DNA from 2 places in the Ectopseudomonas toyotomiensis genome. Region 2 is predicted to be linked to the other one. Evidence: predicted binding sites of a transcription regulator. Region 2 holds the regulator's gene; the other holds the start of a gene.
What was found. Region 2 encodes FliA, which starts transcription of late flagellar genes. Its sites were predicted from a motif close to CTAAAGTTTNNNNNNNNNNNGCCGNTAA; they were not measured.
Positions count from the first base shown of each region.

Region 1: the regulator FliA is predicted to act here: its motif matches at 2,505-2,532, upstream of fliD (flagellar filament capping protein FliD).

Region 1 covers NZ_CP070505.1:2,418,943-2,435,614, forward strand. The annotation lists gene phoU (phosphate signaling complex protein PhoU) at 1-68, shown strand, start outside; gene JWV26_RS11135 (response regulator) at 204-1,112, shown strand; gene JWV26_RS11140 (peptidoglycan DD-metalloendopeptidase family protein) at 1,402-2,298, shown strand; gene fliD (flagellar filament capping protein FliD) at 2,649-3,944, shown strand; gene fliS (flagellar export chaperone FliS) at 3,944-4,342, shown strand; gene JWV26_RS11155 (hypothetical protein) at 4,326-4,643, shown strand; gene JWV26_RS11160 (flagellar hook-length control protein FliK) at 4,647-5,723, shown strand; gene JWV26_RS11165 (flagellar basal body-associated FliL family protein) at 5,751-6,227, shown strand; gene JWV26_RS11170 (FliA/WhiG family RNA polymerase sigma factor) at 6,238-6,972, shown strand; gene motA (flagellar motor stator protein MotA) at 6,974-7,846, shown strand; gene JWV26_RS11180 (flagellar motor protein MotB) at 7,843-8,784, shown strand; gene JWV26_RS11185 (hypothetical protein) at 8,803-9,270, opposite strand; gene JWV26_RS11190 (winged helix-turn-helix domain-containing protein) at 9,267-10,103, opposite strand; gene lafA (lateral flagellin LafA) at 10,455-11,330, opposite strand; gene JWV26_RS11200 (rubredoxin) at 11,521-11,688, opposite strand; gene JWV26_RS11205 (L-lactate permease) at 11,828-13,528, opposite strand; gene JWV26_RS11210 (malate synthase G) at 13,781-15,958, opposite strand; gene JWV26_RS11215 (heme-binding protein) at 16,161-16,559, opposite strand; gene glcF (glycolate oxidase subunit GlcF) at 16,634-16,672, opposite strand, start outside.
Region 2 covers NZ_CP070505.1:189,664-204,385, forward strand. The annotation lists gene JWV26_RS00870 (rhodanese-like domain-containing protein) at 1-216, opposite strand, end outside; gene JWV26_RS00875 (DUF2802 domain-containing protein) at 361-783, opposite strand; gene JWV26_RS00880 (chemotaxis protein CheW) at 787-1,266, opposite strand; gene JWV26_RS00885 (CheW domain-containing protein) at 1,362-2,165, opposite strand; gene JWV26_RS00890 (ParA family protein) at 2,252-3,040, opposite strand; gene motD (flagellar motor protein MotD) at 3,123-3,932, opposite strand; gene JWV26_RS00900 (flagellar motor protein) at 3,945-4,685, opposite strand; gene JWV26_RS00905 (protein-glutamate methylesterase/protein-glutamine glutaminase) at 4,711-5,847, opposite strand; gene JWV26_RS00910 (chemotaxis protein CheA) at 5,893-8,112, opposite strand; gene JWV26_RS00915 (protein phosphatase CheZ) at 8,125-8,913, opposite strand; gene JWV26_RS00920 (chemotaxis response regulator CheY) at 8,933-9,307, opposite strand; gene fliA (RNA polymerase sigma factor FliA) at 9,407-10,153, opposite strand; gene fleN (flagellar synthesis regulator FleN) at 10,150-10,980, opposite strand; gene flhF (flagellar biosynthesis GTPase FlhF) at 11,095-12,405, opposite strand; gene flhA (flagellar biosynthesis protein FlhA) at 12,417-14,564, opposite strand; gene flhB (flagellar biosynthesis protein FlhB) at 14,650-14,722, opposite strand, start outside.

The DNA of each region.
Region 1 (16,672 bases), 2.2 Mb from region 2:
GCACCGATGTGCGCCATATCGGCCTGACCCGCATGCGTGAAGAAGTCGAGGGCAAGTCCAACGACTGACGCCTGCTTCGTGCTGACGGCCCGGGACTTCCCGGGCCGTTTCGTTTGCGCGATTTGTTGCACGTCCGGCGTTTTCCGTTGGCCTTAGGCCACTGGCCATGACTATGCTTACTGCCATTCGTACAGGAGTGGCCGATGAGCAAAGTCAGTGTGCTGGTGGTGGATGACGCGACCTTTATCCGTGATCTGGTCAAGAAAGGGCTGCGCGATAATTTCCCCGGCGTACAGATCGAGGAAGCGATCAATGGCCGCAAGGCCCAGCAGATGTTGAGTCGTCAGGTGGTCGACCTGATCCTCTGTGACTGGGAAATGCCGGAGATGTCCGGCCTCGAGCTGCTGACCTGGTGCCGCGAGCAGGACAACCTGAAAACCACGCCCTTCATCATGGTGACCAGCCGCGGTGACAAGGAGAACGTGGTGCAGGCGATCCAGGCCGGTGTTTCCGACTACATCGGCAAACCCTTCTCCAACGAACAGCTGGTGACCAAGGTCAAAAAGGCCCTGCAACGCGCTGGCAAGCTGCAGGCGCTGATGTCCAGCGCGCCGTCGAAGATGCTGAGCACGGGTGGCCTCGCCAACGACTCGCTGGCCGCACTTACCGGCGGCAAGGCCGAGGTGGTAAAGACCAGTGCACCAACGCCGGCAGCTGCCGCCCCTGCGGCACCGAGCATCGCACCTGCCCCGGCCGCCGCAAGCAAGTCGCCGGCCGGTCGTGGCCAGGGTCAGCTGCGTTTACCGGCGGGCAGCATGGCCTGCGTGATCAAGGCGCTGAGCCTCAAGGAGGCACTGCTGGTGGTCAAGCGCACCGAGCAGCTGCCGCAGGTGCTGGAGAGTGCAGTGCTCGACCTGGAACAGGGCGAAGCAGCGGAAACCGCGCGGCTCAATGGCTACCTGCACGCGGTGGCGGCATTCGAACCCAAATCCGACAGCGAATGGCTGCAACTGACCTTTCGCTTCGTCGACCGCGATCCACAGAAGCTCGACTACCTGTCGCGGCTGATTGCCCGTGGCACCGCGCAGAAGCATTTCAGCCCCGGCGCGTAGTGCCACGACAGCGCTCATCCGTATCTGCTCGGTGGCTCTGGGTGGCGCGGGTCGCCCGGCGCTGTCCCTGCACCATCTTCTGCTACGTATCGCCTCGGCTTACGCCGTTATCTTCCTCGCCGACACGCTGCTGGGCTTGCCAACCCGTAGCCCGGGGCAATCCAGGGCGCTATGCCGACCAATGGCGGTGAGCCGGTTCACAGCCTGACGGTCGGTGTCTCGCGCGCTCCGTGCTGCGCTGCTAGTCTTGCTAACCCGGATATCAAAAAGCCATAAGATCCGAGTCGTTATGCTAGGGCGTCTGATTATTCTCTGCAGTCTGCTGGTCTTTTGCGGCCAGGCCGTTGCGCTGACCATCTACAAGTACGTCGACAAGAACGGCGTGGTGACCTATAGCGATCAGGCCGCGCCTGGCGCGCAGGTGTTCGTGTTCAACGACCGCATGGTCGAGCGTCTGGACAACCAGGTGAAGCTGGAAACCAAGAAGCACGAAGCCGGCGAGACCCTGCTGATTCGCAATGACCTGTATGCCCCGGTGGAAATCGAACTGCGGCTGGAACAGGTACAGAACGCCATCGGCGCGCCGGACAAGCCGATTCGCTGGGTACTGCCACCGCGCAGCAATATCCGCCTGGCCACCCTCACCGCGCAGGACGCCTCCAAGCCGCTGCGCTACAAACCCAGGTTGCGCTACGCCCTCGGTGATCCGCGTCTGCAGCCGAGCATCCACCGTTATCCGCTGCCCTGGCGTGGCGGTCCGTTCCGTCAGACCCAGGGCGCCAACGGCACCTACAGCCATTTCACGCCCAAGGGCCGCTATGCGGTGGACATCGCCATGCCCGAGGGCACGCCCATCGTCGCCGCGCGCGGTGGTGTGGTGGTCAAGACCGAGAACCAGCAGAGTGGCCGCGGCAACAACCCGGCCGGCAACTTCGTGCGCATCCTGCATGACGACGGCACCATGGGCGTCTACCTGCACCTGATGAAGGGCTCGGTCAGCGTGCGTGAAGGCCAGCGGGTGGAAACCGGCAGCCTGTTGGCGCGCTCCGGCAACACCGGCAACAGCACCGGCCCGCACCTGCATTTCGTGGTGCAGCGCAACGTCGGTCTGGCCGTCGAGTCCATTCCCTTCAACTTCCGTCAGCCGGTCAACAGCCTGCCGAACTTCGCCGTCGGCGGCGAATAGCTCGGCAAGGCCTGCCGGCTACGTTCTTTCCCCGGATATTGTCCCAGCGTTTTTGCGCGCCCGCGCATTCCTGGCGCTTCTCCTGTTGCGCGCACCGCGTCACGGCTGATGCTGTGGTTTGCCCGCTCCCCGCGGCGTTTTCCTTAAGTCACCCTCCTGTGCTGTCGCCTTTGTAATCGGTACGTCTGCCACCAGCGCGACGCAGGCGGAAGTTGGCCTTCCGCTCGTCGTTCAGCAGTGTGCAAGCGGAAAGGATCTTTCACCTGGCGGAATGCCTGGAGCCCTCTAAATCAAGGGTTTCAGCTGTTGGCACCGCTATTGCTATCTCACAGGAAAACGGGTGTCCGACTATGGCTATCGATTCAGATTACGTTCAAAGCATGGCGACCCAACTGGCCCAATATGAAATTCAGGGCCAGTTGGCCAAGGCCAACCGCAACCAGGCCGCATACAAGGCGCAGCTTAGTGCCCTGACCAGCCTGGATACCGCACTGAAGGCTTTCAAGACTGCCGCCAGCGGCCTCAAGCTGGCCGGCAGCAGCATGTTGGTCAACAGTGCGAGCTTCAGCCAGGAAGGTTATGCCAGCGCTACAGTGGGCTCCAAGGCCGTGGCCGGCAGTTACGACTTTTTCGTTCAGCAGTTGGCCAGCAAGAGCCAGGTTGCCCTGCAAGGGCTGCAGGACGGCGACCTCGGCAGTGGCAGCCTGACCATCGGCCAGGGCGGTGACGCGTTCAATGTCGACCTCGGCGCCGTCGCCACGCTCGATGAGCTGGCCGCAGCGATCAACGGCGCGAGCGACAACAATGGCGTCAAGGCGACCCTGGTACGCAGCAATGGCCAGGTCAACCTGGTGCTGACCAGCGAGAAAACCGGCGCCGACCAGGCCATCAGCCTGAGCGCCAGTGGCAATGCCGCGGTTGAGGGTGCGGTGGCCAGCAGGCAGGAGCTGTCCGTGGCCAAGGACGCCATCGTGCGCCTGGGTGGCGAGACCGGTATCGAACTGACCAGCACCAGCAACACCTTCGACAACATCATCGACGGCGTCAGCCTGACCTTCAACAAGGCGCACAAGAGCGGTGACGCGCCGCTGACCATGGAAGTCGGCCAGGACCAGAAAGCCACCAAGGAGAAGGCGCAAACCTTCGTCAGCGCCTTCAATGCGCTGATGACCAGTTTCGATTCGCTCACCTCCAGCGGTAGCGAGAGTGGCGGTCGCGGGCCTCTGGCTGGCGATGCCAGCGTGCGCGCCATCGAGACCATGCTCAACCAGTTGGTGCGTACCTCGTTCGGCGGTGTGAGCCTCACCGAGTTCGGCATCGTCGCCGACCGCAATGGCAAGCTGACCATCGACAACGCCCGCTTCGAGAAGGCCGTGGCAGCCAACCCGGAAGGCTTCGAGAAGCTGTTTACCGACAAGGGCAACCTGCTCGACACCCTGGACAAGAACCTGGCGGTCTACACCAGCAGCGCCGGCGGCCTGCTGACCAATCGCAAGGACACCCTCAACACCCAACTGCGCCGTGTCGATCAGCAGTTCGACAACATCCAGAAGCAGTACGACTCCTACTACAGCCGCTATCTCCGTCAGTACACCGGTCTCATGCAGACCATGGCGGCGATGGAGCAGACCTACGGAATGTTCTGATGAGTGCCTACAACCTCAACGAAAGTTACGACAGCTATCGCACCGTGGACCTCGAGGCGCGCGCTGCTGCGGCCTCGCCCTACGAGCTGGTGCTGGTGCTGTTCGACGGCCTGCTCGACGAGCTGGCGCGTGCCCGTGGTCATATCGAGGCCAAGCGTTACCAGCAGAAGGGCCAGTCCCTGGAGAAATGCCTGAACATCCTCGGCGGTCTCAATGGTGCCCTTGATTACGAGAATGGCGGGGAATTGGTGCAGGGTCTGGCGCGGCTCTACGACTACTGCATCTATCGCCTCTCCGATGTCAGCGTGAGCCTGTCGCTGGAGGGGTTGGACGAAGTGGTCGGCCTGCTCGGTGTGCTGCGCGAAGGCTGGGAAGGCGTGAATGCAACGCGCAAGTGAACTGCGCGCCCTGCAGCACCTGCATGGCCAGCTGGCCGAGGCGCTGGAGCAGGGCGACTGGACGCGCATCGGCGAGATCGATGCGCTGATCCGCTCGTGCCTGCAGCTGCTGGCCGGGCTACCGACGCTGAGCGACGAAGTGCGCGAGGCCAAGCGGAATCTGCAGCAGTTGCACGGACAGGCGCGCATCGCCTGCGCCGAAGAGTGTGAGCGGGTGCGTCGGCTATTGCTGACGCACCTGGAATACGCCGAAGGGCGCAGCGCTTACATGCGCGTCGATCTGTATCAAGGTGGGAGATAAAAGGTGCTGCAACTGATCAATGCCAATGCTCAGGTGAACCTGACGGACTCCGCCGGGCAAACCCTGCCGGCCGGCTTTTCCCAGGCTCGCGGCGCTGGCGGTGAGACTGCGCCGTTCGATCTGCAGATGGCCGTGCAGGGCTTCATCGCCGCTGAGCCAGGGGCACCGCTGAGTGAAGAGGCTGCTGCCGTGAAGGTCACCCTCAGCGAAGCCGATGCCGAGCAGTGGCTGGCCAGTGTGCTGGATCAGCAGGCCGTGCGTATCGAGGCGCGTGAAGCACCCGAGGAGCAGGCGCTGCATGAACCGCTGCATCAGGACGGCTCGGAACAGATCGAGCAGGCTGCCGCGTTGCCTGCCGAGCTCCTCGGCCAGGCGCAGCCGCGTGAGCCAATGCCAGCTCAGCCGTCGCACAGCGCCAGTGCTCCAGTGCTCAGCCAGCAATCGTTGTCACCCCAGGTAGCGGCGCCCATGCCGCAGATGGCAGCCGAGATCGCGATACAGACTGCGGCGCCGGCAATGGCGACCGAGGTCATCGAGACGAACGAGCTCGAACGCCTGCCGAGCATCAGCACGGACGCAGATAAAACCATTCCCGGCAGCGCAACATCCTCCGCCGCGACTGCAACGCCGCTGACTGCCGAGCGTCCGCTCAAGCTGCATGCACCACAGACGCAGTGGGGCGAGCAGATGCTGGCCAGCCTGCGCGAGCATGTGGAGCTGCAGATCAACCAGCGCATACAGAACGCCACCATCCGCCTCGATCCGCCGGAGTTGGGCAGCCTGGAAATTTTCCTCAGCCATGAGTCCGGCCGCCTCAGCGTGCAGCTCTCGGCCGCCAACGCCGATGTCGCCCGCCTGTTGCAGCAGACCAGCGAGCGCCTGCGTCAGGAGCTGGTCGGGCAGAACTTCGTGCAGGTCAACGTGCAGGTCTCCGCCGATGCTCAGGGCGGTCGACAGCAGCAACAGGCGCAGGCCCAGCGCTGGCTCGCCGAGGATGAGGTGGCCGCTGCCGTCGCGCTACCCGCCGGTGGCGAGCGCAATGGCGCGCAATCGACCAGCGACGTGCTGGTCACCGTTTAATTTCCCGTTTGTGAATCGAGAGTAGTCATGACAATGCCGCGCGTCCTCCTGCTGCTGGTTATCTTCAACACCCTGGTGGTGGTTGGCGGCACCATCTTCAATTACGCCACGCTCAAGTCCATGCAGACCGGCCAGGCCGTGCTCGGCATTTCTGCTGGCAATGCCGGCAGCGAAGCGGAGGAAGCCAACAGCGAATACCGCTTCTTCCCCATCGAGAAGGTCATCGTCAGCCTCAAGGGCGAACACCGCGAGCACTACTTCGTGCTCGACCTGGTGCTGCAGGCCGACCTCGAAACCGATCCGAAGAAGCTCGAGCAGATCGACCCGATGGTGCGCAATTCGGTGGTCGCCCACCTGTCTGCGATGACCTTCGAGAAGTTGCGCGGCATGCCCATTCCAGAGCTGCAGGGCACGCTGGAAAGCGCGCTGTTCGATGACTTCGCCAGCAAGAAGCTAGCGATGCCGTTCGCCAATGTGCTGGTCAGCAAACTGATCGTCCAGTAGGTACCTTGCCATGAACGCCAACTGCGCCATTGACTATCGCTACGCCGCCGAACAGGGCGGGGCTGCGCTGTTCGCCCCGGGGGCCGAGCAGAAGTGGCTGTTGCAGTACCTGCCGCTGGTCAAGCGCATCGTCAGTCAGCTGGCGTTGCAGGCCAACCAGGTGCTCGACCGCGAAGACATGGAGCAGATCGGTCTGATGGGCTTGCTCGAATGCCTGCGCCGCTATGGCACGCCGGACGAGCAGTTCGGTCGCTTCGCCGCGCTGCGCATCCGTGGTGCGATTCTAGATGAACTGCGCCGCCAGGACTGGCGGCCGCGCCAGGTGCGCCAGCAGACCCACAGGATTCGCGACGCCATTCGCCAGTTGGCGCGGCAACTGGGTCGTGTACCGCAGGAAGAAGAGATCCTCCAGGCGACCGGGATCAGCGCCAAGGACTATCAGGAGTTTCTCCAGGCCGATGCCTGCGAGGCCATCGAAAGCCTCGATGAGCTGCTGCAGAACGGCCACGAGAGCTTCGCCTGTGGCAGCAGTGCGGTCGAGGACCGCGTGCTCAAGGAGCGCCTGCTGACTCAGGCACTGAGCCAGCTCAGCGAGCGCGAACGACTGGTGCTGACCCTTTACTACCAACATGAGCTGAGCCTCAAGGAAATCGCCCTGGTGCTGGAGCTGAGCGACGCGCGCGTCTGCCAGTTGAGCAAGCAGGCGATCGCCAAGGCCAGTCGCTACCTGAACGAGAGAGGCTAGGGTGCAGAAGTTATTAGGTGCATTGATCATCGTCGCCTGCGTGCTCGGTGGCTACGTCATGGCCCATGGCGAGCTGGCCATGCTCTGGCAGCCGGCCGAGGTGATCATCATCGTCGGGGCGGGTTTTGGTGCTCTGGTGGTGGCCAACCCCAAGGACGTGCTGATCGAGATGCTGCATCAGATCAAGGGCGTGTTCGTCTACAAGAAGCGCGGTGAAGAATTCCAGCGCCAGTTGTTGATGCTGCTCTATGAGTTGCTGGAGATGGTCGATGTCGGCGGTCTCAAGGTGCTCGACGCGCATATCGAGGAGCCCGAGCAGAGCGAGCTGTTCGCCAAGTACCCGCTGATCCGTCAGGAGAAGAACCTGATGGCCTTCATCGCCGACAACTTCCGCCTGATGGCCATGGGCAAGATCAGCGCCCACGAACTCGAAGGCTTTCTCGAGCAGGAGCTGGAGGCGATGGAGCATGTGCTGATGCAACCGTCGCGCTCGCTGCACAAGATCGGCGAGGCCATGCCGGGCTTCGGCATCCTCGCGGCGATCCTCGGCATCGTCATCACCATGGGCAACATCGGTGGTTCGGTGGCCGAGATCGGCGCGCACGTGGCGGCGGCGCTGGTGGGCACCTTCCTCGGCATCTTCATGTGCTATTGCGTGATGGACCCGCTGTCCAGCGCCATGGGCCAGTGCATCAAGACCGAGATGTCGGCGCTCGAGTGCGTGCGCACCACCCTGGTCGCCCACGTTGCCGGCAAGCCCACGTTGCTGGCGGTTGACGCCGGGCGCAAGCTGATCGAGCAGGACGTCAAACCGGCGTTCAAGCAGCTGGAAATCTGGGTCAACCGTTACGAAGATGAAAGGGACGCGGCATGAAACCGCGTGCCGGTGAAGGCCATGAAATCATCATCAAACGTCGTAGCAAGAAGGGTGGCCACGACGGGCATGGCGGTGCCTGGAAGGTAGCCTTCGCCGACTTCACCATGGCCATGATGGCGCTGTTCATGGTGCTGTGGATCATCCAGCCGCAGACTCAGGACGCCAGCCGCGCCAATGCCGACCAGCTGAACAACCCATTGGTCGATGGCGGTGCCGGCATCTTCGACGGCACCAGCACCACGCCGCTGGATCTCGATGGTGTTCCGGTGCAGGTCAGCCCGCGTCAGGACCGGGAAAATCAGGCCCGCACACCCGAGGAAGATCCGGGCGCGGAACAGGGCGATGGCCAGCCGGGGCCGGCTCGCCGGCCACACTATGCCGAGTCGCAGCAGATGCAGGATCTGGCCAAGCTGATGGAGACGCTGGCGCTACAACTGGATGCCGAGGCCAATATCGAAGTGCAGGTGGTGCCCCAGGGCTTGCGTATCCTGGTCAAGGACGATGCCCAGCGCTTCATGTTCAACCGCGGCAGTTCCCACCTGAATCCGCACTTCGAAAAGCTGCTGCAGCGTCTGGCCGGGATTCTGGCGCGGGTGGAAAACCATCTGATCATCAGCGGCCACACCGACTCCATGCCCTATCGCGGCGTGGTCGGTGGTTACAACAACTGGAACCTCTCCGGCGACCGCGCGCTGCGTGCCCGCAACGTGCTGGTCGAGGCTGGCCTGCCGAGTGGCAACGTGCTGCAGGTCGCTGCTCAGGCGGATGGCATGCCCTTGTTGCCCAGTGATCCGGAGAACGGCGCCAACCGGCGTATCGAGCTGCTGTTGCTGACCAGTCAGGCCGAAGGCCTGTATCGCGAGTTGTTCGGCGAGGCCCAGGTGCGCGTGGAGTACCGTACCGAGGGTGCGCAGCTCAGCGCGCCGGAGTCCTGAGTCGTGACCCGCTTCGCTCTACAGATTGCGCGCCGGGCAGTAGATCTGCCGAGTCTCCAGCGCATAGAGACAGCCATCGAGGCTGGTCAGGCGAATGGTCGACCCCTTGTGTCGGCCGTAGAGCAGGTTGAACACCAGTTCGTCGTCGATTTCGCTGGCCAGCCCGGTGACCTGACCGTCTTCGACGCGCAGCCGGTAGTTGCCGAGGAAGCCGTACTCCACCACCCCCGACGTCTCCAGGATGCTGTCGCCCTGGCGGGTCATGGCGTAGAAACGACTGTTGTTGACCTGCAGGCTGTGGCTGATTTCCAACACCTGGCCGTTGCTCAGATGAACCTGACCGGTGGACTGGTAACGACCGTCGAGCTCGGCGCTGGAAATGAAGTTCAGCCACAGCACGAGCATACTCAGCAGCATCGCCAAGGCCGTGGCGAGCATGGTCAGCAACCAGCCGCCGCTGATGCCGCACTGTTTGCCCTGGCTCATGGCAGGCACCTGCTCAGTTGGGCATCGGCCACCTGATTCAGCTGGCTTTCGTGCAACATCAGCGAGCGTGCACCACCGTTGGCCTGCAAGCACAGCAGTTCATAGAAACCTCCGCGCAGGCTCAGTACCAGATTGGCCGGTTTGCTGGCCAGTACCGTAAGCCGGCTGGTCAGGCCGTGCGTCTGCAGAATCAGCTGCTGCAGCCTTTGTGGGTCTTGATCGATGTAGCGCACCTGCAGTGAGCCCAGATTCATTTCGCTACTGTGCAGGTCCTTGGGCTGGCTGATGGTGTACAGCGCCGTGAACAAGGCGATACCGATGATGCTGAACAGGCTCAGCAGAAGCAGCCAGGATGTCCGCTGACGACTGTGGCGGCGTAGAAAGGCTGGCTGTGGCGTCGGCGTATCGCGTGCTTCGCTGACTGCGCCGATATCGTCGATGCTCGGTGGATAAACCAGATAGTTGGGGTTCAGCAGATAGCCGCGGCGCGGCAGGGTCTGGATGATCTCGCGGCTCTTCTCGTCGCCCAGTACCTGGCGCAGGGTGTAGATCTGCTGGTTGAGGCTGCCCTGGCCGACAACCCGGTCGGCCCAGGCGTGGCTCATCAGTTCCTCGCGCGAAACCACTTCACCAGGCTCACGCAGCAAACGCTCGAGCAGGCGGCTGCCGGAGTAGCCCAGATCGATCTTCTCTTCGATGCCGCTCTTTACCAGGGTCAGCTGATACAGCGCCGGGTAGAAATGCGCGTAACAATCGCTGCGTCCGGTCCTGATGATCAGGCACGCAATGTTGCTTTCCGGCTCGGCTAGCGGCGTTTCGGGGCTGGTGTTCATGCGGTCCTTGAGGCGAGCGGCAATTCCATGCGGGAAATTTCCCGGCGACAGACGGTCGGCATTCTGGCGCCAGGGAAATGCACTGGCAAGTCTTGTGCCAGCTGCTTGTTGCTGGAAGCAGGTTGCCGTTCGCTGGGGGCACTCACTCAATACTAGCCAGTCTGTGGGCGAAGTCGACGATATCGCCGAGATTCGCCGAAGCCGTATTGATCATGCCTGAGCTTGATGACAGTTGATCAATTTGGCTGATGAGGCGGGATGCAGCAGTGGCCGCAGGCCATAAGAAACGCCCCGCGGATGCGGGGCGTTGGGAGGGATCGGCGCAATCCTTTGCGCCTGGATGACGCGGGATCAGCCCAGCAGGGACATGACCATGCCCGGCATCTGGCCGGCTTGCTTGAGCATGGAAATGCCCGACTGCATCAGCATGGAGTTCTTGCTCATGTTGGCGCTTTCCTTGGCGAAGTCGGCGTCCATGATGCGACCCTTGGCCATGTCGGTGTTGTCCTTCATGTTGGCCAGGTTGTTGGCGGTGTGGTTCAAGCGGTTGATGTTGGCACCGAAGGCGGCGCGCATGGCACCAATGTCGTCCAGAGCGGTATTGATGGTATCGATCATGGCGTTGGCGCCAGCGGCGTCGGCGATTTCGGTGCCGGCAGTGCCTGGGGTGGTGTAGTTGCTGGACAGGCCGTCCAGGGCAGTACCCAGGGCAGCGGACTGGGTCGAAGCGTCCAGCTCCAGGGTTTCGGCAGTGGTGGCGCCGATCTGGAAGGTCACGGCGGCACCGAACTTGCCGGTAGTACCGTCAAGACCGAACAGGGCGTCGCCAGCGTAGCTGGTGTTGGTCATGATGTTGGCCAGCTCTTTACCCAGCTCGTCGTATTCGGCTTGCAGGGCGTCACGGTCGGCCTGGGCGTTGGTGCCGTTGGAGGACTGGGTGGCGAGGTCTTTCATGCGCTGAACGATATCGGTCATTTCGCTGAAGGCGCCTTCGGCGGTCTGCAGCAGCGATACGGCGTCGCTGGTGTTGCGCATGGCCACATCCATACCGCGGGACTGGGCGTTCAGACGGGTAGCGATCTGCAGGCCGGCGGCGTCGTCGGCAGCGGAGTTGATGCGGAAGCCAGTGCCCAGACGCTGCTGGTTGGTGCCCAGGGCGTTGTTGGTCTTGCCCAGGTTGGTCTGGGTGATCAGCGAGGAGTAGTTGGTATGAATCGACAGAGCCATGATGATATTCCTTCAGTTGAGTGAAGCTGGCTGTGATTGCCTGCTGTAAGTGAAGGGCGACCGGCTTCTGACGCTGATTAAATGGCGCTGAAGATTTTTTCGATCCTGGCTCAGGAGTCGCTCTGGCATGCGGGTGTGAAATGAAAAGCGGCGACCCTTGGGTCGCCGTTTTTTTGAAAACCAGGCGTGATCAGCCGATTTCGATCATTTCGAAATCCATCTTGCCGACGCCGCAGTCAGGGCATAGCCAGTCTTCTGGCACGTCTTCCCAGCGGGTGCCGGGAGCGATGCCGTCATCCGGCCAGCCCTGGCTCTCGTCGTAAATCAGTCCACAGACCACGCATTGCCACTTTTTCATATAAACCTCAGGCCAATCTCACGGTGTTGCGCGACGCAAGCTACCGCAATTGCACTGACGCGCCAAGCCGGCCGGCGGCAATCGCCGCCAGCCAGGGACCAACCAAAGTCGGGTCGCGCAGCGCACGACCTGTCAGAGGTCAGCGACTGGTCATCAGCGGATCGGTCAGCGCCATGCCGTACATCGCCACCAGCGCGATCAGGCCGGCTGCAGCGAGGTAGTAGAGCGTCGGCAGAATGGTCTTGCGCAGGGTGATGCCTTCGCGCCCGAGCAGACCAACGGTCGCCGAGGCTGCCACCACGTTGTGGATGGCGATCATGTTGCCTGCCGCGGCACCGACCGACTGCACTGCCACCATCATCGCCCCGGATACGCCGATCAGCTCGGCAGCATTGAGCTGGAACTGCGACAGCATCAGGTTGGATACGGTGTTGGAGCCGGCGATAAAGGCGCCCAGAGCGCCGACCGCCGGCGCGAAGAACGGATATACGCCGCCGACGCTGTCGGCCACCAGTTGCGCCATCGCCACCGGCATCGACATCAGGTCGCTGCCGTTGACCCCGGAGTTGATCAGGATGCGCACCATGGGAATGGTGAAGATCAACACGAAGCCGGCGCCGAGCAGGGTCTTGCTCGACTCGCCCACCGCCGCCTTGAGTTCGGGTAAGCGCATGCGGTGCAGGAAGAAGGTCACCAGTACCACCATGCAGAGGATGCCGCCTGGCAGATACAGCGGCTCGATGGTGCCGGATACCCCAGTCTCACCGAGGATGTCCTTCCAGCCGAAGCTCAGGCTCATCAGCGCCGCTTTCACCTCGGGGAAGGTACGCGAGATCACCAGGAACACCGCCAGCAGCAGGTACGGCGCCCAGGCCATGGGCACCGAGATCGGCGCCTTGCCGGCCACCTCATCCAGCTTCATCTCGATCTTGCCCATCCAGTCGGACGGCCAGTCCTTGGGATCAGCGAAGTCCCAGCTTTCCTTCGGCAGCAGGAATCCGGCCTTGGCGGCCGGTACCACGATGGCCAGGCCAACCAGGGCGCCGATCATCGAGGGGAATTCCGGGCCGAGGAACACGCCGGCGGCCATGTACGGCAGGGAGAAGGCGAAGGCGGTGAAGATGGCGAACGGCGCGATGGCCAGGCCTTCCTTCCAGCTCTGATTCTTGCCGAAGAAGCGCGTCATGATCATCACCATGATCAGCGGCATCAGCAGGCCGATCAGGCCGTGGGTGATGGCCACCCGCGAGTAGATCAGGTGGAAGAAGGTTTCCCAGGTGCTGCCGGTGGCCACCAGTTGTTCGGTGATGCCGGTTCTATCCAGGCCGGCGCCGACACCCACCAGGATCGGCGTACCGACCGCACCGAAGGACACCGGTGTGGACTGCACCATCATCCCCAGTACCACCGCGGCCAGTGCCGGGAAGCCCAGGGCTACCAGTAGCGGTGCGGCCACGGCAGCCGGGGTACCGAAACCGGAGGCGCCCTCGATGAAGCAACCGAACAACCAGGCGACGATCAACGCCTGTACGCGGCGATCCGGGCTGATATTGGAGAATCCCCGGCGGATCGCCGCGATGCCTCCGGAGTGCTTGAGGGTGTTCAGCAGCAGGATCGCGCCGAAGATGATCCACAGGATCGAGGCCGTAAGAATCAGCCCCTGCAGGCTGGAGGCGATGACCCGGTTGAGGGACATGTCCCAGGCCAGCAGGCCGATCAGGGCGGTGAGGACGAACACCAGCGGCATCGCGTACTTGGCCGGCCAGCGAAAGCCGATCAGCAGTACACCCGCTAGCACCAGTGGCACGAAGGCCAGGATGGACAGCAGCGTTTGACTCATGGGTTGGTTCCTTCTTTTTCTTGTGAACCACAGTTTTCCGGGGACACCCGGCGCCACGCATCTGGAAGGGCCGGGCGCCACGGCACCGGCCTTTCCGTGAGGCGCGACGGCAGGGATTCCCCATCGCCGCGCTCATGCTCGAAAACCCCGACGGTCAGAAACCGTCAGGGCTTGTTACTGCTCAGTGGGAGGGGCTTTAGCCGCGAGCTTTTTGTAGTTGGTTTGTCGCGGCTAAAGCCCCTCCCACATTACTTAGGCCTCCTGCTTGAAGCGCAAACGCCAGGCATGCAGCAGCGGCTCGGTGTAGCCGGACGGCTGCTCGCGGCCCTTGAACACCAGATCACTGGCGGCGCGGAAGGCGTGGGATTGCTCGAAGTTCGGTGCCATCGGGCGGTAGGCCGGATCGCCGGCATTCTGCCCGTCGACCACCTGCGCCATGCGCTGCAGCGTCTCGCGTACCTGGGTCTCGCTGACCACGCCGTGGTGCAGCCAGTTGGCGATATGCTGAGCCGAGATCCTCAATGTGGCGCGGTCTTCCATCAGGCCGACGTTGTGGATGTCCGGCACCTTGGAGCAGCCCACGCCCTGTTCGACCCAGCGCACCACGTAACCGAGGATGCCTTGGCAGTTGTTGTCCAGTTCCTGCTGGATGTCGCTGGCGCTCCACGGCCGTTCGGCGCTGACCGGCACGCTGAGCAGGTCGCCCAGCAGGTTGTTTCGCTGACTGGCCAGGTCGATCAGCTCCAGCTCGCTCTGCACCGCCTGCACGTCGATCTGGTGGTAGTGCAGGGCGTGCAGCACAGCGGCAGTCGGCGACGGCACCCAGGCGGTGTTGGCACCCGCCTTCGGGTGGCCGATCTTCTGCTCGAGCATGGCCGCCATCAGGTCCGGCATGGCCCACATGCCCTTGCCGATCTGCGCCTTGCCACGCAGGCCGCAGGCCAGGCCGACCAGCACGTTGTTGCGTTCGTAGGCCTGGATCCAGGCGCTGGATTTCATATCGCCCTTGCGCAGCATGGCGCCGGCTTCCATGGCCGTGTGCATCTCGTCGCCGGTGCGGTCGAGAAAGCCGGTGTTGATGAAGGCGACACGCTCGCTGGCAGCCTCGATGCAGGCCTTGAGGTTGACGCTGGTGCGGCGTTCCTCGTCCATGATGCCCATCTTCAGGGTATTGGTCGGCATGCCCAGCAGTTGCTCGACGCGGCCGAACAGCTCGTCGGCGAAGGCCACTTCGAACGGGCCGTGCATCTTCGGCTTGACGATATAGACGCTGCCGGTGCGCGAGTTGCCGCGACGCTTGAGGTCGTGCAGGGCGATCAGGCTGGTGACCACCGCATCGAGAATGCCCTCGGGAATCTCGAAGCCTTCGCCGTCGATGATGGCCGGGTTGCTCATCAGGTGGCCGACATTGCGCACGAACAGCAGCGAGCGGCCGTGCAGAGTGAGTTCGCTGCCGTCGGCGGCGGTATACACGCGATCCGGGTTGAGGCGGCGGGTGATGCGCTTGCCACCCTTGTCCAGTTCTTCGGCCAGATCGCCTTTCATCAGGCCCAGCCAGTTGCGGTAGACCACCACCTTGTCGGCGGCGTCGACGGCGGCCACCGAATCCTCGCAGTCCATGATGGTCGACAGCGCCGCTTCCATCAGTACGTCCTTGACGCCGGCGGCGTCAGTGCGGCCGATCGGGCTGCTGGCATCGATCTGGATTTCGAAATGCAGGCCGTTGTTTTTCAACAGCACGGCGCTCGGCGTGGCGGCCTCGCCCTGAAAACCGACGAATTTCTCCGGTTGGGCCAGGGCGGTTTGTGCACCGCTGCTGAGGGTCACCTGCAACTGGCCGGCGACCACGGTGTAGGCGCTGGCATCGGCATGCGAGCCCTTGGCCAGCGGCGCCGCCTGGTCGAGGAAGGTGCGGGCGAAGGCGATCACCTTGGCGCCGCGTACTTCGTTATAACCCGGCCCCTTGCTGGCGCCACCTTCTTCGCTGATCGCATCGGTGCCGTACAGGGCGTCGTACAGCGAGCCCCAGCGGGCGTTGGCGGCGTTCAGCGCGTAACGTGCATTCATCACCGGCACCACCAGTTGTGGGCCGGCCTGGCTGGCGATTTCGCTGTCGACGTTGGCGGTGGTCGCCTTGACCTTCTCCGGCTGCGGCAGCAGATAGCCGATGGCGCCGAGGAAGGCGCGGTAAGCGTTCATGTCGCGGATCGGGCCGGGGTTGGCGCGATGCCAGGTATCCAGCTCGCTCTGCAGACGCTCGCGCTCGGCCAGCAGCGCGCGGTTGCGCGGCGCCAGGTCGTGCACCAGAGCGTCGAAACCGCTCCAGAAGGAGCTGGCCTCGATACCGCTGCCAGGCAGCACTTCGCGTTCGATGAACTGCTTGAGTTCGGCGGCTACCTGCAGGCGCTGACATTGCACGCGTTCGGTCATTTTCCTGTTCTCCTGTCTGCATCCGGTTGCCTGGGATGCCTATGAATTTCGTCTCGCCTCGATCAGTCCCCTCGCCCCACTGGGGGAGGGTTAGGGCGGGCCGCGTACGGAGAGGGGAATAGCGGCGTTTCGCGTCGCTTCCAGCCCTCTCCCCCAGCCCCTCTCCCGCAAGCGGGAGAGGGGAGAAAACGATGCGCGCTGCTTACAGCACTGCTATCCCCGCCTTGGCCACCTGCGCATCCTGCTCGGCCTTGACCCCGGATACGCCCACGGCACCCACCACCTGGCCGTCCACCAGCACCGGCACGCCACCCTCCAACGAAGTAATCAGCGGCGCGCTGATAAAGGCTGTGCGGCCACCGTTGACCATGTCCTCGTAGCCCTTGGTTTCGCGACGACCGATGGCGGCGCTGCGCGCTTTCTCGGTGGCGATGTAGGCGCCGATCGGCGCGCAGCCGTCGAGGCGTTCGAGTGCCAGCGGATGACCGCCGTCGTCGACCACGGCGATGGCCACAGCCCAGCCCTGTTGCTGCGCTTCGCTGCGGGCCGCCTGGAGAATCTGGCTGACTTCGTTCTGGCTGAGTACGGCTTTGCTGTGCATGGCATACCTCGTGTTCGTGGCTTTTTTCCCCTCCCCCGCTTGCGGGAGAGGGGCCGGGGGAGAGGGTTCAGGCTTCACGCCATCGCCTCCTCGATGATCTCGATCCAGTGGCG
Region 2 (14,722 bases):
GTGCCAGCGCAAATCCAGATGAATGGCACCCTCGACATGCCCCCAGCCCCATTCGCGAGCCGGCCGCACATCGATGAACAGTGCGCCATGGTCGTGCAAGTGCTTGGCCTGCATCACGTTGACCGTGGTCGCACCCGCGACCTGCAGCGGCGCCTCCTGAGCAACCAAGGGCTGGCAGAGCAGCCAGCCAAAGAAAAACACAACAAGACGATGCATGACCAATCCCCCGTGACGAACACAGCCGGACGAACCACTGCCTTCTATCAGCGTAGATGGGCGCACAGGGACGCTAGGATTGATTGCGCAGGCGGCAGGGCCTGCTAAGAACGCACTCGACTATACGTCAAGGCGTGAGGAAGGCTATTGCGACTGGCCTGTCTTGGGTGTGTGCAGGCGGCTGATCAGCTCGGCCTCGGCCTTGCTCAGACCACAGGACTGGGTCAGGTCATCGACGCTGGCGCCCATGCCCACCAGGCGAGCAGCCTGAGTGAACGACAGGCTGCTGGGGTCACGCTGTTCGATCTGGCTGACCTTGTCCGGCAGCGGCGCCACCACACGGCGCAGCTCATGCAGCTCTTCGCCCATGCGAATGCTGCCGGTCAGGTAGGCGTCAAGACGCTTGCTCAGCTCCCTGATTCGCGCATCGCGCACGGCGTCACGCTTGGCCTGCTCGGCCAGCAGGCGCTGCTGGTTGCGGTACAGGCCTTTGCAGACGATGCCCAATGCCACGCATAGCAGCGCCACGAAGGCCAGGGCCGCGGCAAGCATGGCGAACTCGGACATGGCTCAGATGCTCTCCAGCTCCGACCACTCTTCCTCGGACATCATCTTGTCCAGCTCGACCAGGATCAGCAGCTCGCCGTTCTTGTTGCACACGCCCTGGATGAACTTGGCCGACTCGTCGTTGCCGACGTTCGGGGCAGTCTCGATCTCGGACTGACGCAGGTAGACCACTTCGGCCACGCTATCGACCAGAATACCGACCACTTGCTTGTCCGCTTCGATGATGACGATACGGGTGTTGTCGGTGACCGGCGCCGAACCCAGGCCGAAACGCTGGCGGGTATCGATCACGGTGACCACATTGCCACGCAGGTTGATGATGCCCAGCACATAGCTCGGAGCACCCGGTACCGGGGCGATCTCGGTGTAACGCAGGACTTCCTGCACCTGCATCACGTTGATGCCGTAGGTCTCGTTGTCCAGGCGAAAGGTCACCCACTGCAGAATCGGATCTTCGGCACCTTGTGCAGAACTTTTCTTCATGTCCCTAGCCTCATCAAAAACCGCTCAGTGCGGCATGCGCGGGTCGACCCGCTTGTCATCAACTATAGAGCCCGTAGGCACAGGCTCACCAATTCTCAATGCAGTTTTCCGCCATTCAGGCGTTTCGCCCCGCCGCTGGCGATCAGCTCGGCCAGTGCCGCCACGTCGAGCAGCGCGCACATGTGCTCGATCACTGTACCGGCCAACCAGGGGCGCTGGGTACGCTGACTGCGCCACTTGACCTCGCTCGGGTCCAGGCGAATCGAACGGCTGACCTGATGCACCGACAGCCCCCACTCGTAGCCCTGCACCGAAATCACGTACTGCAGGCCTTCGCGGAAGTCATCTCGGTAACGGTCCGGCATCACCCAGCGTGCAGTGTCCAGCACCTTCAGGTTACCGGCCTGGCTCGGCAGGATACCGAGGAACCAATCCGGCTGACCGAACAGCGGCGTCAGTTCCTGACCTTCCAGTGGGTAGATCGACCCCAGGCAGATCAATGGCACGGCCAGGGTCAACCCGGCAACGTCGAACAGCAGGCATTCGAACGGCTCCTCGGCCCAGGCCGGACGACCATCGGCCAGCAGCGCAGCCGGCTGCGGCGCCAGCTCGGCAGCGGGAGCAAGCGCTGGCGGCGCCTCATCGATGAGCGGAGCCTGTGTCGGTGCGAGCAATTCAACCGGCGCGACGTCCACCTGTACCTGCGGTTCAACCACGGTAGCGAGCACAACCGGCTCGACCAGCCGCGCATCGCGCACCTGCTCCTCGAGCACTGCGGCCTCGAACTCGTCGAGGCTGACGGACATCTCCAGTTCGGCGGCGGCCTCCTGCAGCAGCCCATCAAGGTAGGACTGCAGGGCCAACTGGGAACGCGTGGCGGTGGCGAGGTTACGACTCATGACTGGAACCCGGAATAAGATCTTGACAGCCTATCGGCCGCTGCATGCTCCGACTTGAGTGTCGCAGTTCAACACAGACGCTCATTTCAAGCCACCTGCGCCGCCGGCTGATGACTCAGAAGATGCTTCAACAGCGCACGATAGGCGATCACCCCACGGCTGCCCGCATCGAACTGCGAGGGCGTGCGCCCTGCCCGGCTGGCATCACGCAAGCGCGTGTCGACCGGGATATAGGCCGGCCACAGGTGCTCGGGATAGGTATTGCGCAGTACCCGCAGCGTACTCATGGACGCCTGGGTACGACGGTCGAACAGCGTCGGTACGATGGTGTAGGGCAAGGCCTGCTTGCGCGAACGGTTGATCATCGCCAGCGTGGTGATCATCCGTTCCAGGCCCTTCACCGCGAGGAACTCGGTCTGTACCGGAATCACCAGTTGCTGGCTGGCTGCCAGGGCGTTGACCATCAGCACGCCGAGCAATGGCGGGCTGTCGATGACGGCATGATCGAAATCTTCCCACAGCTGCGCCAGGCTCTTGGCGATAACCAGACCCAGGCCACTCTGCCCCGGCGACTGGCGTTCGAGCGTGGCCAGCGCGGTACTCGACGGCAACAGGGAGATATTCTCGTGACTGGTACTGTGCAGCAACTGCTTGGGCAGGCCTTGCGGCACATTGCCCTGGTGCAGGAACAGATCGAAGCAACTGTGCTCCAGCGCATCGGGGTCATGACCGAAATAACTGGTCATCGACCCATGCGGATCGAGATCGACCACGACCACACGCTTGCCGGCATCGGCCAACAGGCCTGCCAGAGCGATGGAGGTGGTGGTCTTGCCGACCCCACCCTTCTGATTGGCTACTGCCCAGACTTTCATTTTCTCTCATCCTCCCGGCAAGAGGCGCTCAGGCCGAGAATGGCTGTCGCACGCACGCAGCTGGCGACTGGGATTTGACGGCTCACGACTGTGGAACCCCCGACGCAGACGCTGGTGCAGGTTGCGTGCCAGCCTCCGACTGCTGGGTCGCGGCACTGCCAGCGCCACGTCGCGTGTCGAGGTTGCGCGAAATCACCAGCACCACCCGGCGATTACGCCCCCTGCCCTCGGCAGTGGCATTGTCCGCCACTGGCTGGAACTCACCGTAACCCACGGCCGCCAGACGTGAAGGGTCGACGCCATCCATGGCCAACATGCGCACGATGCTCGCCGCGCGCGCCGAAGACAACTCCCAGTTGGTTGGGTATTGAGCGGTCTGGATCGGCAGGTTGTCGGTGAATCCCTCCACCTTAACCGGATTCTGATAAGGCGCCAGAATCTTGGCGACTTTCTCGATGATGTCGAACGCCTGATTGTTCGGAATGGCATCACCACTGGGAAACAGCAGACTGGAGCTGAGCTCGATCTCGATCCACATCTCGTTGCCGCGCACGGTCAGCTGATCACTCTGGATCAGCTCGCCAAACACCTCGCGCACGCTGGAGGCGATGCTTTGCAGGGTCGAATCCGAGCTGGGGTCGTCCATCGAGGTGTTATCAGGCTCACTGGTGCGCGGCCGCTCCTCGCCAACCGGAATCGGCTTGATCGAGCGATCGGGCTGATTGAACACGCCCGTCAGCGACTCCGAGAGGATCTTGTACTTGCCTTCGTTGATCGAGGAAATCGAGTACATCACCACGAAAAAGGCGAATAGCAAGGTGATGAAGTCGGCATAGGAGACCAGCCAACGCTCGTGATTCTCGTGCTCTTCATGATGCCGCCTGCGCGCCATGCCATACCTCCATCAGTCCATGAAGCCTTGCAGCTTCAGTTCGATGGAGCGCGGATTCTCACCCTCGGCGATGGACAGGATGCCTTCGAGGAGCATCTCGCGGTAACGCGACTGGCGCAGCGCGATGGACTTGAGCTTGTTGCCCGCCGGCAGCAGCAGCAGGTTGGCGAAACCGACGCCATAGATGGTGGCAACGAACGCCACGGCAATGCCGCTGCCGAGCATGCTCGGATCAGCCAGGTTGCCCATCACGTGGATCAGGCCCATCACCGCACCGATGATACCGATGGTTGGTGCATAGCCGCCCATGCTCTCGAACACCTTGGCGGCCTGGATATCGCGCGCCTCCTGGGTATAGAGGTCGACCTCGAGAATGCTGCGAATGGACTCAGGCTCGGCGCCGTCAACCAGCAACTGCAGACCTTTTCGCGCATAAGGGTCAGGCTCGGCATCGGCCACTGCTTCCAGGCCGAGCAGGCCTTCCTTGCGCGCCACCATGCTCCAACCGGTCACACGATTGATGCCGCCGACCAGATCGATACGCGGTGGAAAGAAGATCCAGCGCATGATGCTCATGGCACGCTTGAACACCTGCACCGGCGCCTGCAGAAAAGCCGCGCCCAGCGTACCGCCGATGACGATCAGCGCCGCCGGACCGTTGAGCAAGGCACCAGCGTGCCCGCCTTCGAGATAATTGCCGCCCAGAATGGCAACGAACGCCAGGATGACGCCAATCAGGCTCAGTACATCCATGCGCATGTTTCCGACTTAGCGTTCGTCACTGGCAGGCCTCGGTCAGGTGCCGGCCGATGTCATCCAGGCCGTAGACCGCATCCGCCAGATTGGCTTTGACCACGGCCATGGGCATGCCATAGATCACGCAACTGGCCTCGTCCTGCGCCCACACCTGGCTACCGCCCTGCTTGAGCAGGCGCGCACCCTCACGGCCATCGGCGCCCATGCCGGTGAGTACCACGGCCAGCACCTTGTCACCGTAGGACTTGGCGGCAGAGCCAAAAGTGATATCGACACAGGGTTTGTAATTGAGGCGTTCGTCACCTGGCAGGATTTTTATCGCGCCACGCGCATCGACCATCATCTGCTTGCCACCAGGCGCCAACAGCGCCAGGCCTGGGCGCAGGATATCGCCATCCTCGGCTTCCTTGACCTGAATGCGGCAGAGCTTGTCCAGGCGCTCGGCGAAAGCCTTGGTGAAGGCCGCCGGCATGTGCTGGATCAGGACCAACGGCGCCGGAAAATTGGCCGGAAGCTGGGTCAACACGCGCTGCAGCGCCACCGGGCCACCGGTCGAGGTGCCGATGGCCACCAGCTTGTAGGCCTTGCGCTTGGGCGCTGATGACGTAGGGGCTGCGCCACCGGCCGCTGCTGTCGGACGCGCAGGGACAGCGGGAGCCGGTGCAGCAGGTCGCGTCGAGACAGCAGGACGACTGGTCGGCGCCGCGCTCGGACTAGCCGCAGTCGGCGCCGGAGCCACCGCGGCCGCACTGAAACGGCGATTGCTGCGCGCGATGCTGTGCACCTTCTCACACAGCATCTGCTTGACCTTCTCGGGGTTGCGCGAGATGTCTTCGAAATTCTTCGGCAGGAAATCCACAGCACCCGCATCCAGCGCATCGAGCGTGACACGGGCGCCTTCATGGGTCAGCGAGGAGAACATCAGCACCGGCGTCGGACAGCGCTGCATGATGTTTCGAACCGCAGTGATGCCATCCATCATCGGCATCTCGTAATCCATGGTGATCACGTCGGGCTTGAGCGCCAACGCCTGATCGATGGCTTCCCGCCCATTGGTGGCCGTACCCACGACCTGAATACTGGGGTCAGCAGACAGAATTTCCGACACGCGCCGACGGAAGAAACCGGAGTCGTCTACCACCAAGACCTTGACTACCATACACACTCCTAGACGGCGTTGACCTCGGGTCCACGCCGCGAAACATCAGAAACGTCGAGCGTAGCGCTTGAGCATGCTCGGTACGTCGAGAATCAACGCGATGCGTCCGTCACCCGTGATCGTGGCGCCGGACATTCCGGGCGTGCCTTGCAGCATCTTGCCCAGTGGCTTGATTACCACTTCTTCCTGCCCGACCAGTTGATCGACGACAAAGCCGATGCGCTGACTGCCAACGGTGAGAATCACCACATGGCCTTCGCGCTGACCTTCATGGAAGGCCTGCGGTACCAGCCAACGCTTGAGATAGAACAGTGGCAGCGCCTTGTCGCGCACGATCACCACTTCCTGACCGTCGACCACGTTGGTGCGCGACAGGTCGAGATGGAAGATCTCGTTGACGTTGACCAGCGGGAAGGCGAAGGCCTGATTCTCCAGCATCACCATCAGCGTCGGCATGATCGCCAGGGTCAGTGGCACCTTGATGATGATCTTCGAGCCCTGCCCCTTCTGCGAGAACACGTTGACCGTGCCATTGAGCTGGGAAATCTTGGTCTTCACCACGTCCATGCCGACACCGCGACCGGACACGTCGGAGATCTCGGTCTTGGTCGAGAAGCCCGGGGCGAAAATCAGGTTGTAGCATTCGAACTCGTTGAGACGATCGGCCGCGTCCTTGTCCAGCAGGCCCTTCTCCACGGCCTTGGCACGCAGCACGTCGGCGTCCATACCCTTGCCGTCATCGGTGATCGACAACAGGATGTGATCGCCTTCCTGCTCGGCGGACAGCACCACGCGCCCAGCGCGAGCCTTGCCGCTCTTCTCGCGTTCTTCCGGGGTTTCCACGCCATGGTCGACGGCGTTGCGCACCAAATGCACCAGCGGGTCAGCCAAGGCCTCGACCAGGTTCTTGTCGAGGTCGGTTTCCTCGCCCACCAGCTCGAGGTTGATTTCCTTCTTCAGGTTACGCGCCAGATCGCGGACCAGACGCGGGAAGCGGCCGAAGACCTTCTTGATCGGCTGCATGCGGGTCTTCATCACCGAGGTCTGCAGATCCGCCGTGACCACGTCGAGGTTCGACACAGCCTTGGACATCGCCTCGTCGCCGCTGTTCAGTCCCAGGCGCACCAGACGGTTACGCACCAGCACCAGTTCGCCGACCATGTTCATGATCTCGTCGAGGCGCGCAGTGTCGACCCGTACGGTGGTTTCCGCTTCGCTCGCGGCCGGCGCCTTGTCGGCAGCCGGCGCAGGCGCGGCAGAAGCACGAGCGGCAGCAGGCTCAGCCTTGGCTGCTGCGGGCTTGGCAGGTGCGGCGGCCTTGGGCGCTGCTGCAGGTTTGGCCGCGGCGGCAGGCGCGGGCGCCGGCTCAGCGGGCGGCACGAATTTGCCTTTGCCGTGCAATTGATCGAGCAGCGACTCGAACTCGTCGTCGGTGATCTCATCACCGGCCGGAGTGGGCGCTGCAGCAACGGCTGCAACCGGAGCAGCGGCTTCGGCGGTGGCCGAGAACTGACCTTTGCCATGCAGCTGATCGAGCAGCGCTTCGAATTCGTCGTCGGTGATCTCATCGCCTGCCGCTACGCCAGCAGGCGCAGAAGCGCCTACCGCAGCGGCAGGCGTTTCGACCGTGCCGGCGAACTGCCCCTTGCCGTGCAACTGATCGAGCAGCGACTCGAACTCGTCATCGGTGATCTCATCGCTGGCACTGGTCTGCGCACTGGAGGCGGCAGCCGGCGCGTCACCCAGGGCATCGAGCAGTTGCTCGAATTCGCTGTCGGTGATGTCGCCCGCGGCAGCGGACGGCGTAACTGGCTCAGACACCGGCACGGGTTCCGGCTCGGCCTGCTGCACCGGCGCAGGAGCTGCTTCAGCGCCGCCCGGTTCGGCCAGGCGTGACAATGCCGCCAGAAGTTCAGGCGACGCGGGCGTCGGCTCGCGGCGCTCACGCACCTCGCCGAACATGCCATTTACTGCATCAAGAGCCTCGAGCACCACATCCATCAGCTCCGAATCGACGCGACGCTCACCCTTGCGCAGGATGTCGAAGACGTTTTCGGCGATATGGCAGCACTCCACCAACTCGTTGAGCTGGAGGAAACCCGCTCCGCCCTTGACGGTATGGAAACCGCGGAAGATGGCGTTGAGCAGGTTCATGTCGTCCGGTCGGCTTTCCAGCTCGACTAACTGTTCGGACAACTGTTCGAGAATCTCGCCGGCCTCTACCAGGAAATCCTGGAGGATCTCTTCATCGGCGCCGAAGCTCATATTGTGTGCTCCTTAGAACCCTAGGCTGGACAGCAGGTCGTCGACATCGTCTTGGCTGGAGGCGACGTCATCACGCTTATCGGCATGAATCTGCGGACCTTCACCCCGCGATGGCTCTTTTGATTTTTCCTGTTCGGTACGCAGCGCTTCGTGGTCGTGCTGAATACCGGCAAAACGGTCGACCTGGCTGGCCATGAGCATCAGCTTGAGCAGGTTGCTTTCCACTTCGGTCACCAGCTGGGTGACACGCTTGATCACCTGGCCGGTAAGGTCCTGATAGTCCTGAGCCAACAGAATGTCGTTGAGGTGGCCGGAGAGCTTGGCGCCATCTCGTTCACTGCGGGCGAGGAACAGCTCGACACGCTTGGCCAGCTCGCGGAAACCGTCGGCACCGATTTCGCGGCGCATGAAGCGGCCCCACTCAGCGCTGAGGCTCTGCGCTTCGTCACTGAGGTCGTTGACCAGCGGCGCACTCTGCTCGACCAGATCCATGGTCCGGTTGGCGGCCTTCTCGGTCATGGTCACGACGTAGTTCAGGCGCTCGGTCGCATCGGCGATCTGCGACAGCTCCTGGGCATGCGGCATACGCGGATCGAGCTGAAAATTGACAATGGCGTTGTGCAGTTCACGGGTCAGTTTGCCGACCTCGTGATACAGCCCGCGGTCGCGGACCTTGTTCAGCTCGTTGATCAGTTGCACCGCGGCGCCGAAATTACCTTGTTCAAGGCTATCGACCAGATCGCGGGCATTGTTTTTCAGGGTCGACTCGAGGTCACCCAGCGTGGAGTCATCGTGTTCCATAGCACCCTCGCGGCTGACATCAGCCGTTGACCCGCTCGAAGATCTTCTCGATCTTTTCCTTCAACACCTGAGCGGTGAAGGGTTTGACCACGTAGCCATTCACACCGGCCTGGGCCGCCTCGATGATCTGATCGCGCTTGGCTTCAGCAGTCACCATCAGCACCGGCAGGTGCTTGAGGCGCTCGTCGGCACGTACGGCGCGCAGCAGGTCGATGCCGGTCATGCCAGGCATGTTCCAGTCGGTCACCAGAAAGTCGAAACTGCCGCTTTGCAGCATCGGCAGCGCCGAGGTGCCGTCATCGGCTTCCGCGGTGTTGGTGAAACCCAAATCCCGCAAGAGGTTCTTGATGATCCGTCGCATCGTCGAGAAATCGTCAACGATGAGGATTTTCATGTTCTTGTCCAAGTCGACCTCCGTACAGTCCCAAACGTATTGCGCTTGCAACTACGCCCTTTAATCGTGAAACCGTTTGCGCCTGCGAGTACGCCGCGTTCAGCCAGCGCGCCACTCACTCAGCCGCGAGCGCAAACGCGCCGCGCACTGGCTGTGCAACTGGCTAACACGTGACTCGCTAACCCCCAGCACTTCACCGATTTCCTTCAAGTTCAGTTCTTCATCGTAATACAGCGCCAGCACCAGACGTTCGCGCTCCGGCAAACCGGCGATGGCATCGGCCAAGGCCGCCTGGAAGCGTTCGTCTTCGAGGTCCCGCGAAGGTTCGAGGTGAGTGTGTCCGGCGTCTTCGTGCAACCCGCCATGTTCGCCGTCCTGCAACAGGTCGTCGAAACTGAACAGGCGGCTGCCCAAAGTGTCGCCAAGAATGCCGTAGTAATCTTCCAGACTCAATTGGAGTTCGGCCGCAACCTCGTGATCTTTAGCGTCCCGTCCGGTTCTGGCCTCCACGACACGAATGGCATCACTGACCATCCGGCTGTTGCGGTGCACCGAACGCGGCGCCCAATCACCCTTGCGCACCTCGTCGAGCATGGAGCCGCGAATACGGATACCGGCGAAGGTCTCGAAACTGGCACCCTTGCTGGAGTCGTATTTGCGCGAGGCTTCGAGCAGGCCGATCATGCCGGCCTGGATAAGATCATCGACCTGCACGCTGGCCGGCAGACGAGCCAGCAGGTGGTAGGCGATGCGCTTGACCAGCGGCGCATAGCGCTCGATCAGCTGGTGCTGGGAGTCCTGCGCCTGAGCCTTGTTGTACATACGAAGTCCAGAAGCTGCTGTCATACGGCCGAGTCTGCGGTCGGTTGTTGCACCAGACGCTCGACGAAAAACTCCAGATGACCACGGGGATTGGCCGGTAACGGCCAGGTATCTACCTTCTGAGCTATCGCCTTGAACGCCAGGGCGCACTTGGATCGAGGGAAGGCTTCATAGACGGCGCGCTGCTTCTGCACGGCCTTGCGCACACACTCATCGTAAGGCACGGCACCGACATACTGCAGGGCGACATCGAGGAAACGATCCGTCACCTTGGTCAGCTTAGCAAAGAGATTGCGTCCTTCCTGCGGGCTATGGGCCATATTGGCCAGTACGCGGAAGCGGCTGATGCCGTGATCGCGATTGAGCAGCTTGATCAACGCGTAGGCGTCGGTAATCGAGGTGGGCTCATCGCAGACCACCACAAGGATCTCCTGCGCCGCACGCACGAAGCTGACCACCGCATCACCGATACCGGCAGCGGTGTCGATCACCAGCACGTCAAGGTTTTCACTGATGTCACTGAACGCCTGGATCAACCCGGCGTGCTGCATCGGCGTGAGGCTGACCATGCTCTGCGTACCGGATGCTGCCGGCACGATGCGCACGCCACCCGGCCCCTGCAGCAGAACGTCACGCAGATCACATTCACCCGCGATGACATCGGCCAGGGTGCGCTTGGGCGTCAGGCCCAACAGAACGTCGACGTTGGCCAAGCCAAGGTCGGCGTCCATCAGCATGACCCGACGGCCGAGATCGGCCAGGGCCATGGACAGATTGACCGACACATTGGTCTTGCCGACGCCACCCTTGCCGCCAGTCACCGCAATCACCTGTACGGGATGCATACCCATGTTCTTTCTACACCTTGTCTAACTTCGACTTGGCCTTACAGGTCGTTGGTAAGCACCTGTTGAGGCCGTTCACTCCCGCACCACGTGGCGAGAGGGTGCAACATTCTCGCTGCGTCAACCGGCTCGCTTGGCCGGATTGTGATAGAGGCCGGCGAACATCTGCGCCATGGCGTCCTCACTCGGCTCCTCGGCAGCCTGCAGCCCAACGGCACGGCTGACCAGCTGATGGCTACGCGGCACATGCAGATCGTCCGGAATCCGCGGCCCGTCCGTCACATAGGCTACCGGCAGTTGCTGGCCTATAGCCAGACCTAAAACCTCACCCAGACTCGCGGCTTCGTCCAGTTTCGTCAGTATGCAGCCTGAAAGACCACAACGCTTGTAACTATGGTAGGCCGCCTTGAGCACTTGGCTCTGACTTGTTGCGGCCAGTACCAGATAATTCTTCGCCTTGATGCGTGCCGAGGCCAGACTCTCCAACTGCAGACGCAGCGCCGGATCGTTGCCTGGCAGGCCAGCGGTATCGACCAGCACCACGCGTTTCTTGGCCAGCGGCGCCAGAGCCTGCAGCAGAGACTGACCGGGGTCGATCTGAGTCACCGACACACCGAGGATGCGCCCCAGGGTCTTGAGCTGTTCCTGCGCGCCAATGCGGAAGCTGTCCATGCTCACCAGAGCGACCTGTTGCGAGCCGTACTTAAGCACATAACGCGCAGCCAGCTTGGCCAGGGTGGTGGTCTTGCCCATGCCGGCCGGACCGACCAGCGCGATCACACCACCCTCTTCCAGCGGTTCGACCTTGGGCGTAGTGATCGCGTGAGCCAGGTGCGCCAGCAACATACGCCAGGCCTGACGCGGCTCGGCCACACTGGCTACCTTGCTCAGCAGCGCCTGCGATAGCTCGGCAGACAGCCCCATGCGCTGCAGGCGGCGCCACAGATTGGCCTGCTGCGGACGACGGTTCTGCAGTTGCCCCCAGGCGATGGACCCCAGTTGCACTTCGATCAGCTCACGCAAGCCGTGCAGCTCGAAGCGCATGGCTTCCAGTGCGCGCGGGTCGACCGCAGGCGTAACAGGTACAGGGGCCTCGACCGGGCGCTGCGGCTTGACCAGGGTCGCGGGTAGCTCGGGCGCCAGCAGCGACTCATTGGCGAACAATTGACGGTCCTTGCCGGCATCCTGCTCGGCACGCGTGGTCAGCTCGGCCTGAGCGCTGGCGATGCGCGCCTGGGTCTTGCGCAGCTCGGCTTCCAGCGCCGGGTTCGGGCGCACCGGCGCCGGTGCCTGATAATCCAGCGCAGCGGTCAGCTCGACACCACCGGCAACCCGGCGGTTGCCGATGATCGAGGCATCGGCGCCCAATTCATCACGCACCAGTTTCATGGCGGTCCGCATATCGGCGGCGAAGAAGCGTTTGACCTGCATGACCCTTTACCTCAGTTCTGGCCAACCGTAGCGACTATGGTGACCTGCTTGTTGTCCGGAATTTCCTGGTAGGCCAGCACATGCATGCTGGGTACCGCCAGCCGCGCGAAGCGCGACAACATCGCCCGGACCGGTCCGGCCACCAGCAGAATCACCGGCTTGCCGAGCATTTCCTGGCGCTGCGCCGCTTCCACCAGGGAACGCTGCAGCTTCTCGGCCATGCCCGGTTCGAGGAGGATGCCATCCTCACCGCCCTGACCGGCCTTCTGCAGACTGTTGAGCAAGATCTGTTCCAACCTTGGTTCGAGGGTTATCACAGGCAGCTCCGGCTCTAGTCCCACGATGCCTTGCACGATTGCACGGGCCAGCGAGACGCGTACTGCAGCAACCATCGCGGCGGGATCTTGACTCTTCGGCGCGACGTTGGCGATGGCCTCGGCGATGGTGCGGATATCGCGCACCGGCACCTGCTCCTGCAGCAGCGCCTGCAGCACCTTGAGCAGGGTCGACAGCGATACCAGCCCCGGCACCAACTCTTCGGCAAGCTTCGGCGAGCTCTTGGCCAGCAACTGCATCAGTTGCTGCACTTCCTCGTGCCCCAGCAGCTCGTGGGCATGCTTGTGCAGGATTTGATTGAGGTGAGTGGCCACCACGGTACTGGCGTCGACCACGGTGTAGCCCAGCGACTGCGCCTGATCGCGCTGAGTGGGGTCGATCCACACGGCCTCCAGACCGAACGCCGGATCCTTGGCGGCGATGCCATTGAGCGGGCCGAACACCTGGCCGGGGTTGATCGCCAGTTCGCGATCCGGATAAACCTCGGCCTCGGCCACGCTGACGCCCATCAGCGTCAAGCGGTAGGCGTTGGGCGCCAGATCGAGGTTGTCGCGAATATGCACCGAGGGCATGAGAAAGCCCATTTCCTGCGACAGCTTCTTGCGCACACCTTTGATCCGCGCCAACAACTGGCCACCCTGGTTGCGGTCCACCAGCGGAATCAGGCGATACCCCACTTCCAAGCCGACCATATCAACGGGGGTGACGTCGTCCCAACCCAGTTCCTTGACCTCCTGGGCCTTCTGCGCAGGCAGCAGCTCCTGCTGGCGCTGCACTTCCTTGACCTCGGCCTCCTTGATCTTGCGCTGCTTGTTGGCGATCCAGTAGGCGGCGCCAGCGGCCACCAGGCCCAGGCTGATAAAGGAGAAATGCGGCATGCCGGGCACCAGGCCCATGGCAATCATGATCGCCGCCGCCACCGCCAGCGCCCGCGGCGAAGCGAACATCTGCCGGTTGACCTGGGCACCCATGTCCTCGGAGCTGGAAACACGGGTCACCATCACCGCGGCGGCGGTGGACAGCAGCAATGAAGGAATCTGCGCCACCAGGCCGTCGCCGATGGTCAGCAGCGTGTAGACCTTGCCCGCCTCGGCGAACGGCAGGCCGTGCTGCAGCACGCCGATGGCGATACCGCCGATGAGGTTGATGAACAGGATCAGCAGGCCGGCGATGGCATCGCCACGGACGAATTTGCTGGCACCGTCCATGGAGCCGTAGAAATCTGCCTCCTGCGCCACTTCACTGCGGCGTTTCTTGGCTTCGTTCTGATCGATCAGGCCAGCATTGAGGTCGGCGTCGATGGCCATCTGCTTGCCTGGCATGGCATCGAGGGTGAAGCGCGCGCTTACCTCGGAAATCCGTCCGGCACCCTTGGTGACCACTACGAAGTTGATGATCATGAGGATGGCGAACACCACGATACCAACCACGTAGTTACCGCCGATCACCACCTCACCGAAGGCCTGGATCACCTGCCCCGCCGCACCATGCCCCTCGTGGCCGTTGAGCAGCACCACGCGGGTCGAAGCCACGTTCAGCGCCAGACGCAACAACGTGGCCGCCAGCAGAATGGTGGGGAACACGGCGAAATCCAGCGGTCGCAGCGCATAGATGCTGACCAGCAGCACGACGATGGACAGCGCGATGCTGAAGGTGAACAGGGTGTCGAGCAGAAACGGTGGGATCGGCAGCATGACCATGCCGAGCATGACCAGCAGCAGCAGCGGAATGCCCAGGTTGCCATGGCGCAAACCTGCAAGGTTGCTGCGTACGTCACCGATTAGCTGTGCGCGATCTACTGCCACGTCCCTACCCCAGACCATTCAATCTTTTGACGCGAAAGTGCGTCCTGAAGGGGTAATGGCAAGAAGCGTTCCATAAATGACAGGGCAGCGCCCAAGAGGCACGTTACGAATCGCGGCGCAGGTCCGCCGGGATCGGAAAGTCGGGCAACGGGCCCGGGCGTTTGCCCTTGCCGGCC